2 regions of the Allobosea sp. OAE752 genome follow, and region 1 is predicted to be linked to the other one. Evidence: predicted binding sites of a transcription regulator. Region 1 holds the regulator's gene; the other holds the start of a gene.
The links. The regulator PhoB, encoded in region 1, activates phosphate uptake and scavenging genes when phosphate is short. The targets are predictions, from matches to a motif close to TGTCATNNANCTGTCAT.
Positions count from the first base shown of each region.

Region 1 (5,408 bases):
CGATTTCTACTACGGCGAGCACAAGGCGCTGAAGAACATCAATCTCGACTTCCGTGACCGCCATGTCACGGCGCTGATCGGGCCTTCGGGCTGCGGCAAGTCGACCCTGCTGCGCATCTTCAACCGGATCTACTCGCTCTATCCGGAGCAGAAGGCGACCGGCGAGATCATGCTCGACGGACGCAACATCATCTCCAACGACGTCGATGTGAACGAGCTGCGCTCGCGCGTCGGCATGGTGTTCCAGAAGCCGACGCCGTTCCCGATGTCGATCTACGACAACGTCGCCTTCGGCATCCGCCTCTACGAGAAGCCGCCGAAGTCGGAGCTCGACGACCGCGTCGAGGGCGCACTGCGCCGCGCCGCGCTCTGGGACGAGGTCAAGGACAAGCTGAAGAGCTCCGGCATGGGCCTCTCCGGCGGCCAGCAGCAGCGCCTGTGCATCGCGCGCACCATCGCGCAGAAGCCGGAAGTGATCCTGTTCGACGAGCCGACCTCGGCGCTCGACCCGATCTCGACCGGCAAGATCGAGGACCTGCTGGAGCAGCTCAAGAGCGACTTCACCATCGCCATCGTGACGCACAACATGCAGCAGGCGGCGCGCATCTCGCAGTACACGGCCTTCATGTATCTCGGCGAGGTCATCGAGTTCGCGCCGACCAACACGATCTTCATGAACCCGGCGAAGAAGCAGACGCAGGATTACGTCACCGGCCGGTTCGGCTGAGCGGCGACGGAGGAGGAACCCCATGACCGACCATATCGTCCGCTCCTACGACGCCGATCTCGAAGGCCTTCGCCGCAGCCTCGCCGAAATGGGCGGGATGGCCGAGCGCATGCTCGGCGATGCGACCGTGGCGCTGGTGCGCCGCGACACCACGCTGGCCCAGAAGATCATCTCCGCCGATCAGCGCCTCGACAATCTCCAGCGCGAGGTCGAGGAGAAGGCGGTGCTGACCATCGCCCGGCGCCAGCCGCTGGCCAACGATCTGCGCGAGCTGATCTCCGCCATCCGCATCGCGGCGGATGTCGAGCGTGTCGGCGATCTCGCCAAGAACATCGCCAAGCGCGCCGTCGCCATCTCCGGGCAGTTCCAGCCGCCGCACCGCGCCGTGGTCGGGCTGGAGCACATCAGCCGCCTCGTTCAGGCGCAGCTCAAGGACGTGCTCGACGCCTATGCCGCCGGCAACGAGCAGAAGGCGCTCGAGGTCTGGCGCCGCGACGACGAGATCGACGCGCTCTACACCTCGCTGTTCCGCGAGCTCCTGACCTATATGATGGAAGATCCGCGCAACATCACCTTCTGCACGCATCTCCTGTTCTGCGCCAAGAACATCGAGCGCATCGGCGACCACACCACCAACATCGCCGAGACGATCCACTATCTCATCACCGGTGACTCGCTCGACGCGAACCGGCCGAAGCTCGACACGACCAATATCGAGGTCGAGGCGATCACGGGTAGCTGAGGCTAAGGAATCATGGCGGCACGCATCCTGATCGTCGAGGACGAAGAGCCTCTCACCCTGCTGCTGCGCTACAACCTCGAAGCCGAGGGCTTCGAGGTCGACAGCGTGGCGCGGGGGGACGACGCCGAACTGCATCTGCGCGACCACACGCCCGATCTGGTGCTGCTGGACTGGATGCTGCCGGGCCTTTCCGGCATCGAGCTCTGCCGCCGGCTGCGCTCGCGGCGCGACACCGAGCGGGTGCCGATCATCATGTTGACGGCGCGCGGCGAGGAGACCGAGCGGGTGCGCGGGCTCGCGACCGGCGCCGACGACTATGTCGTGAAGCCGTTCTCCCTGCCGGAGCTGACGGCGCGCATCCAGGCGCTGCTGCGCCGGGCGAAGCCCGGCCATGTCGCCGGTCTTCTGCAGGCGGGCGACCTTGAGCTCGACCGCACCACCCGGCGCGTCCGCCGCGCCGGCAGCGAGCTGCATCTGGGGCCGACCGAGTTCCGCCTGCTCGAGTTCCTGATGCAGGCACCGGGCCGCGTCTATTCCCGCGCCCAGCTCCTCGACGCCGTCTGGGGCCGGGACGTCTATATCGACGAGCGCACCGTCGACGTGCATGTCGGCCGCCTGCGCAAGGCGATCACGCCTGCCGACGCCAAGGACCCGCTCCGGACCGTGCGCGGCGCGGGCTATGCCTTCGACGAGACGTTCGCCAGAAGCTGACCGCCGCCGGAGCTGACACGCGAGCCGAGCCCCGGCTCGCAGCGCCCGTGCTTCAGGTGTCGGGGCCGCCCTCGATATCGGCGGCCCAGGCCAGCGCGGCTTCGCGCTCGGCCGGCGGGAAGGTGCGGATCTCGACGAAGGGGACCACCGGGGCGAAGAGCCGCGCGACGCGATCGAGCCAGCCCTTCTCGACGATGATCGCCTCCTTGGGGAAGCGCCTGAGTTCCCAGAGCTTGCCGAAGCTGTAGCGCGCGTCCTTCCAGGCGGCGGCGAAGGTCATGTCGTCGAAGGCGGTGATATCGGCGAGGATCGCGACCTTCTCGTGCCGGCTCAGCCGGTCTTCGACATCGGCGGCGACGCGCTCGATATCGGCCGGCTCGATGGTGCCGCTGAACGCGATGGCGAGAACATGGTCGGGAGCCGGAAGAATGGTGATCATGGCGGCCTCCTCCTGTGCCGATGTCAACGCATGGCCGGCCGGGAGGTTGCGGGCGCTCAGGCTGCTCGCGTCGCCGCGTCGAAAGCCGCGGCCTCCGTCCTCAGCCAGGCGATGAAGGCGTCGAGGCCGGGGCGCGAGGGCTGGTCCAGGCGGCGGGTCAGCCAGCAGCCGGTGACGCTGGTGAAGCCGATATCGAGCGGGTTGACCAATGCGCCCGAAGCCAGTTCCTCGGCGACATAGCAGCGTGGCGCCAGCGCGACGCCGAGCCCCGCGACCGCGGCGCGGATGATGACGGAGTAATAGCCGTATCGGACGGTATGGGCCGGCACCGCGCCGCGCAGGCCATGCGCCTCGGTGAACTCGGCCCAGAAGGCCGGCATCTGGTAATGCTGCAGCAGCGTCATCTTCTGGATGTCGGCGGCGCGGCGGAAACCGCCCATGCGCTCCAGCAATTCGGGCGCGGCGACGAGGGCGACATCGCGGCCGAACAGATAATGCGCCTCCTTGCCGGGCCAGGGCGGGGTGCCGTGGTTGATCTCGATGTCGGGCTCTTCCGTCTCGTTTTCGCTGACATAGTTGGTGAACTGGACATCGACGCCGGGATGGGCCTCGGCGAAGACGGGGAAGCGCTCCATCAGCCAGCGCTCGCCGGCGATGGCGACCATGTGCAACCGGATCGGCCGGGCGATGGCGACGCGCTCGGCCAGGCGCATCGCACCGCGTTCCATCTGCTCCAGGGCGGCCTCGGCATAGGGCAGGTAGATTGCGCCGGCCTCGGTGAGCTTGAGGCCGACCGGATTGCGCTCGAACAGCACGGTGCCGAGATGGTGCTCGAGCGACAGGATCTGCTTGGAGACCGCGCTCTGCGTCAGGTTGACGACGCCTGCGGCGCGGGCGGTCGAGCCCAGTCGCGCGACGGTGACGAAGGCGCGCATGGCGGTGGAGGAGGGCGGGGGCCGCAAGGCCATGGGTATTCCGTTTTGGACTAGGCTACCGGAGATCGTTTCGTTTGCTGGCTGCCGGGTCAAGAGGTCATTCTTACGCTTGGGGAGGAGGGGCTCGCATGAATTTGACAATCTGCCCGTGCTGCGGTGGTTTCCGCGGACCAACGGCATCGCGGTCGATGGCGCTTTCGAGAGCCGCCGGCAAGCCTGTCCGGGAGCGCCGTCGATGAGCCATGCCGTCACCTCGCCGGTCGCCAGCCGCGATCTGGCCGCGATCGCGCGACTCAGGATCGTGCCGCGTCGTTTCTATGGGCGTTGGGTCGCGGCGGCGCTCATCATCGCTGTCCTCGCCTGGATCGTCGCCGCCTTCGTCAAGGGCGACATCGCCTGGCCGGTGGTCGGGCAGTTCTTCACCGCGCCCGCGATCCTCTCCGGTCTCGGCAACACGCTGATCATGACGGTCTGCGCAATGACGCTGGGCATCGTGCTCGGGGTCGTCTTCGCGATCATGTATATGTCGCCGAACCCGGTGCTGCGCAGCGTCGCGCTGTTCTACATCTGGTTCTTCCGCGGCACGCCGCTGCTGCTGCAGCTCCTGATCTGGTTCAACCTGGCGCTGGTCTTCCCGACCATCGGCATTCCCGGGCTGTTCTCCTGGCGCACCATCGACATCATCGGTCCGTTCATGGCGACGCTGCTCGGGCTCGGCATGAACCAGGGCGCCTATACCGCCGAGGTGGTGCGCGGCGGCATCCTCTCCGTCGATACCGGGCAGACCGAAGCCGCCAAGGCGATCGGCATGACGCGGCTGACGGCGCTGCGTCGCATCGTGCTGCCGCAGGCGATGCGCGTCATCATTCCGCCGGTCGGCAACGAGGTGATCAGCATGGTGAAGCTGACCTCGGTGGCGAGCGTGATCCAGTATGCCGAGATCCTGCGCAACGCCCAGACGATCTATTTCGCCAATGCCCGCGTCATCGAATTGCTGATCGTCGCCGCCGGCTGGTATCTGCTCGTGGTGACGCTGCTGCAGATCGGGCAGTATTTCCTCGAGCGCCATTTCTCGAAGGGACGCGGCGAGAGGCGGGCGAAACGCACCGTCAAGATCGAGGAGGAGCCGGCATGAGCGCGGCGCAGAACCAGGCGGATGCGGATACCGCCATCGTCACCGTCGCCAATGTCAGCAAGTTCTTCGGCGATCTGAAGGCGCTGAACGACGTCTCGCTCTCGGTCGAGCCCGGCATGGTCCAGTGCATCATCGGGCCGTCTGGCTCGGGCAAGTCCACGCTGCTGCGCTGCATCAACCAGCTCGAGAAGATCGACCAGGGCGCGATCCGCGTCGATGGCGAACTGATCGGCTATCGCCGCGTCGGCGACGAGCTGCACGAGCTGACCGACCCGGAGATCGCGCGCCAGCGCCTCGTCACCGGCATGGTGTTCCAGCGCTTCAACCTGTTCAACCACATGACGGCGCTGCAGAACATCATCGAGGGGCCGCTCACGGTGCTGAAGCGGCCGCGCAAGGAGATCGTCGCGGATGCCATGGCGCTGCTGGAGCGTGTCGGCCTCGCCGAGAAGCGCGACGCCTATCCGAGCGAGCTCTCGGGCGGGCAGCAGCAGCGCATCGCCATCGCCAGGGCGCTGGCGATGAAGCCCAAGCTGATGCTGTTCGACGAGCCGACCTCGGCGCTCGATCCCGAGCTCGTCGGCGAGGTGCTGAACGTGATGCGCGACCTCGCCGCCAGCGGCATGACGATGATCGTCGTCACCCATGAGCTCGGCTTCGCGCGAGAGGTGGCGAACGACGTCGTCTTCATGGACAAGGGCGAGATCGTCGAGCGCGGC
Region 1 is NZ_JBNPXO010000003.1:165,591-170,998, reverse strand. Features, by position in the region: gene pstB (phosphate ABC transporter ATP-binding protein PstB) at 1-727, shown strand, start outside; gene phoU (phosphate signaling complex protein PhoU) at 750-1,469, shown strand; gene phoB (phosphate regulon transcriptional regulator PhoB) at 1,482-2,180, shown strand; gene GGC47_RS09965 (SpoIIAA family protein) at 2,233-2,619, opposite strand; gene GGC47_RS09960 (LysR substrate-binding domain-containing protein) at 2,676-3,587, opposite strand; gene GGC47_RS09955 (amino acid ABC transporter permease) at 3,790-4,689, shown strand; gene GGC47_RS09950 (amino acid ABC transporter ATP-binding protein) at 4,686-5,408, shown strand, end outside.

Region 2 (5,408 bases), on a different contig from region 1:
CTCCTGGATGTTCTTGAAATAGGTCTCGACCCGCCGGGCATAGTCGGCGGTGAAGGACAGTGTCGCGCCCTCGGGCGCGACGCCGATCACGTTGATCGTGCCGCGATCCTCGACCGGCGACAATTCCGAACGCAGATGGGTGAAGAAGTAGTAGCCGCCGCCGGCGACGCCCACCGCCAGCAGGATGATAAGCGGACGCACCGACAGCGCCGCGCGCAGCGACGCCCTGTAGCCCCGCGACAGCGCGTTGAAGCCACGCTCCAGCACGTTGAACAGCCAGCTATGGGAATCGTGATGGCGCAGCAGCTTGGCGCACATCATCGGGGTCAGCGTCAGCGCGACGAAGCCCGAGACCAGCACCGCGCCGGCCAGCGTCAGCGCGAACTCGATGAAGAGCTTGCCGGTGCGGCCGGTCGAGAACGCCATCGGCGCATAGACCGCGACCAGCGTCAGTGTCATCGCCACGACCGCGAAGGCGATCTCGTTGATGCCGCGGATCGCCGCCTTGGTCGGCGCGATGCCGTCCTCGATATGGCGGTGCACGTTCTCCAGCACCACGATGGCATCATCGACGACGAGGCCGATGGCGAGCACCATCGAGAGCAGCGTCAGGGTGTTCACGGTGAAGCCGAGCGCATACATCAGCGCGAAGGAGCCGATCAGCGAGACCGGAATCGTCACCAGCGGGATCAGCGTCGCTCGCAGCGAGCGCAGGAAGATGAAGATGATCAGGACGACGAGGACGGTCGCCTCGATGATCGTCTGGTAGACCGCCTTGATCGAGCGGTCGATGAAGACCGAGGTATCATAGGACTTGGCGATCGACATGCCCTGAGGCAGATCCTCGATGATGCCCGGCAGCGCCTCCTCGATGCCGGCCGAGACGTCGAGCGGGTTGGCCGTCGCCTGCTTGACGATGCCGATCGTCACCGAGGGCGCGCCGCCGAACCAGGCGGCGTTGCGCTCCTCGCGCGCGCCGAGCTCGACCTTGGCGACGTCCTTGAGCTTCACGGAGAAGCCGTTGGCGTCCTTGATGACGATCTCGCGGAATTCCTCCGGCGTCGTCATGCTGGTCTGCGAGAGCACGGTGAATTCGCGGTCGTTGCTCTCGATGCGGCCCGACGGGATCTCGATGTTCTGGGCCCGGACCGCCGCCTCGATCTGCTGGACGCTGACGTCATAGGCCGACATCCGGGCGCGATCGAGCCAGATGCGCATGGCGTATTGCCGCTGGCCGAGAATGCGGACCTCCGCCACGCCGGTGACGTTCTGCACGCGGTCGGAGATGAAGCGGTCGGCGAAGTCGGTGAGCTCGAGCGGCCCGTGCCGGGTGCTGGTCAGCGAGAGATACAGGATCGGCTGCGAATCGGCCTCGACCTTGGCGATGACGGGCTCGTCGATCTCGTCGGGCATGCGGCTGCGCACGCGGCTGACGCGGTCGCGCACATCCGAGGCCGCGACGTCGGGGTCGACATCCGGGCGGAAGCGCACCTGGATGAAGCTGCGCTCCTGGCGGCTGGTCGAGGACAGGATCTCGATGCCTTCGATGCCGGCGATCGAGTTCTCCAGGATCTGGGTGACCTGCGTCTCGATGATCTCGGCCGAGGCGCCGCGATAATCGGTGCGCACCGAGACGACGGGCTCGTCGATATTGGGATATTCGCGCACGGTCAGGCGCCCGTAGCTGACGAAGCCGATCAGCATCACCAGCAGACTCATGACCGTCGAGAGGACGGGCCTACGGACGAAGAGTTCGAACAGGCTCATCAGAGCTGGCTCGTCTGAACGATCTTGTCCTTGATCGCGATGGCGGCGCCGTCGCGCAGCCGCATCTGCCCGGCGGTGATGATCTGCATGCCGGGCGTCAGCCCGCTGACGATCTCGACCTTGCCCGGCAGGCGCTTGCCGAGCTCGACGCTGAGGCGCTTCGCTTTGCCGTTCTCGACGACATAGACCATCTTGCCGACGGCATCCGGCACCACCGCCATCTCCGGCACCACGATCGCGTTCGGGCGCTGGTCGATGGTGATGGCGAGGCGGGCGAAGAGGCCGGGCTTGAGCGCGAGATCCGCGTTCGGGATCGTCGCGCGCAGGCGGATGGCGCGGCCGTTCACGTCCACGACCGGGTCGATCGCGAAGATCTTGCCGGTGAATTTCCGGTCGACGACCGCATCGACCCGCATCTGCACGGGCTGCCCGACCTTGAGGCGGCTGAGGAAGATCTCGGGAACGCGGAAATCGATCTTGATCGGGTCGACGCTGGTCAGGGTGATCAGCGGCTTGCCGACCGGGACATAGTCGCCGACGCCGACCGCGCGCAGGCCGACCACGCCGTTGAACGGCGAGAGGATGGTCGATTGCGCGAGCTTGGCCTTGGCGAGCTGGACGCGGGCCTCAGTCGAGGCGAGCTTCGCCGCGGATTCGTCGAGCGCGACCTGCGTTCCCGAACCGCGCGAGACCAGCCCCCTCAGACGCTCGTTGGTGTCGCGGGCGAGGCCGAGATCGGCCATCGCCTGCTTGAGCTCGGCATCGAGGATCGCGGTGTCGAGCTTGACCAGCTCCTGCCCGGCCTTGACCGGCTCGCCTTCCCTGAAGCCGAGCGAGACGACGCGGCCGGCGATCTCGGGGGCGATGACGACGGATTCGTCGGCGGCCAAAGTGCCGAGCGCCTCGACCTCCTCGCTGACCGTCATGATCTCGACGGAGGCGACCTCCACCGGCACCGCCGCACGCGCCGTCGGCGCCACGCTGGCCTGGGCCGGCTGGCTGCCGGCCAGACGCATCCGGTAGCCGTAATACCCGCCGCCTGCCAGGCCGGCAACGAGGAGAAGGAGAACGAACCGCTTCATCAGGCTGGGGGCTCCGTTGCCGCCGGTTGGTCTTAAATGGAACGAAAGGCCTTGCTAAGATGCCGGCACGCCACAGCGGCACAAAAACGCATGTTTTTGCGCCGCCGCCGCATCGATCCGGCGCCTTTAGGCACCTATGCAAGATACCTGCCGGGGCGCGACGCGCCGATACGGCGCCTCTGCCGCACGCAGGCATCCATCCTCATCCTGCCGATAAGTCACCCATCGTCCAAGCGCATTTTACCGACCTCACGAAAATGTTGGCCGGCCCGGCCCCGTGAAAGGCCGTTCGGAGCCGCACAGCGGCCGCCCGCCGTCACGCCGCTGTCATCTCCGGCCGATAGCGCTTCTTCCCATGCATGAATCTTGGCTCCGACGGCTCCGGCCGGCCCGGTGTCGCCATCGTGCGAAATGTCATGTTCGAGAACCTTTCATGTTGCGCATCGAAGGCCTGGTGAAGCGCTTCGGCGACAAGAACGCCGTCGACAATGTCTCGCTGTCGATCCCCAACGGCGAGATGGTCGGCGTCATCGGCCGGTCCGGAGCCGGCAAATCGACGCTGCTGCGCATGCTCAACCGGCTCGCCGAGCCGAGCGCCGGGCGCATCATCTGCGAGGAGCGCGACATCACGGCGCTGAAGGGCACCGCGCTCCGGCGCTGGCGCCGCGACACCGCGATGATCTTCCAGCAATTCAACCTCGTCGGCCGCCTCGACGTGCTCACCAACGTGCTGCTCGGCCGGCTCAACCACCGCTCGCCCGCGCTGACGCTGGTGAAGAGCTTCTCCACCGACGACAAGATCCGCGCCATCGCCGCGCTCGAGCGGCTCGACATGGCCCATCTCCTCGCCCAGCGCGCCGAGACCCTGTCGGGCGGCCAGCAGCAGCGCGTCGCCATCGCCCGCGCTCTGGTCCAGGAGCCGCGCATCATCCTGGCCGACGAGCCGATCGCCTCGCTCGACCCGCGCAACACCCAGGTCGTGATGGACGCGCTGTTCCGCATCAACCGCGAGCACGGCATCACCGTGATGTGCAACCTGCACGACCTCGATATCGCGGCGAAATACTGCGACCGGCTGATCGGCATGGCCGCCGGCAAGGTCGTCTTCGACGACGTGCCGCAGGCGCTGACCCGCGAGGTCGCGGCCGAACTCTACGGCATCGAAGCGAAGGATGCCGGCGCCGAGGCCCTGGACGCGCTCGACGCCATCGCCGCCTCCGAAGCCAAGCGCGCCAAGCAGAAGATCGCCTGAGCGGCCGCCGCGCCGCCAGCCGCGAGAAGACGAGCCTAACCCGAAGACCCGCACCCAAAGGAGCAGACCGCATGCTGACCCGTCGCCATACCCTGAAGCTCGCCGCCGCCGGCCTCGCCGTCGCCGCCACCCCGGCTTTCGCCCAGGACTGGAAGGCGAAGTATCCGGAGCTCGTCTTCGCCATCATCCCGGCCGAGAACGCCTCGGGCGTCGTCGACCGCTACACCCCCTTCGTGAACTATCTCTCGAAGGAGCTCGGCACCAAGGTGACGCTGCGCGTCGCCAATGACTACGCCGCGATCATCGAGGGCCAGCGCGCCGGCAACATCCAGATCGGCATGTACGGCCCGGCTTCCTTCGCCCGCGCCCGCGTCACCGGCGTCAAGGTCGACGCCTTCGCGATCGAGACCAATCTCGACGGCACCAAGGGCTATCACTCCGTCTTCTACGTGAAGAAGGATTCGCCCTACCAGAAGATCGAGGACCTCAAGGGCAAGAACCTCGGCCTCGTCGACCCGAACTCCACCTCGGGCAACAACGTGCCGCGCTTCGTTCTCGACAAGATGAAGATCGACCCGGAGACCTTCTTCTCCAAGGTCGTCTATACCGGCAGCCACGAGAACGCGATCATCGCGCTGCAGCAGGGCACCGTCGACGTCGCCGCGAACTGGTGGAACGACGAGAACGAGTCGAACCTGCTGCGCATGGCCCGCAAGAACATGGCCAAGGCCGAGGACTTCCGGATCATCTACAAGTCCGAGCAGATCGTGAACTCGCCGATGGCCTATCTCTCGGACCTGCCTGAGGACCTCAAGGCCAAGATCCGCGACGCCGTCCTCAACCTCGCCACCAAGGACAAGGCCGCCTTCGACAAGATCTATGAAGGCAAGCAGGGCCCGCTCGTCGCCGTCGACAACAAGGCCTACGACCCGGTCATCGAGCTCATCACCTTCGTCGACTCGCTGCGCAAGAAGAAGTCGTCGTAATTCAGCCCGTCATGCTCGGGCTTGCCCCGAGCATCTCTTCAAAGAGCTTCTCGGGTCCGCGCGCCGCGGGCCCGAGAATGACGCCCTTCTCCACGGGCAGCCTCCATGACCCTCGCGATCGACCGTAACGACCCGGCCATCACGGCCCATGCCGAAAGCTACCGGCAGGCCGCCGCGAGCAAGCGCCGCCAGATGCTGGTCGGCATCGCCGTCTTCGCGATCTGCGTCTGGCTTTCCGCTGTTGGAGCCGAGGTCAGGCTCGGCACGCTCATCGAGAATATCCACCGCTTCCCGAACTATATCTGGCAGACGCTGCCGACG
Region 2 is NZ_JBNPXO010000006.1:118,532-123,939, reverse strand. Features, by position in the region: gene GGC47_RS17225 (efflux RND transporter permease subunit) at 1-1,767, opposite strand, end outside; gene GGC47_RS17220 (efflux RND transporter periplasmic adaptor subunit) at 1,767-2,849, opposite strand; gene phnC (phosphonate ABC transporter ATP-binding protein) at 3,283-4,101, shown strand; gene phnD (phosphonate ABC transporter substrate-binding protein) at 4,173-5,087, shown strand; gene phnE (phosphonate ABC transporter, permease protein PhnE) at 5,193-5,408, shown strand, end outside.
Region 2: a site for PhoB is predicted at 3,164-3,180, ahead of phnC (phosphonate ABC transporter ATP-binding protein). Genes of this name have one in related genera too.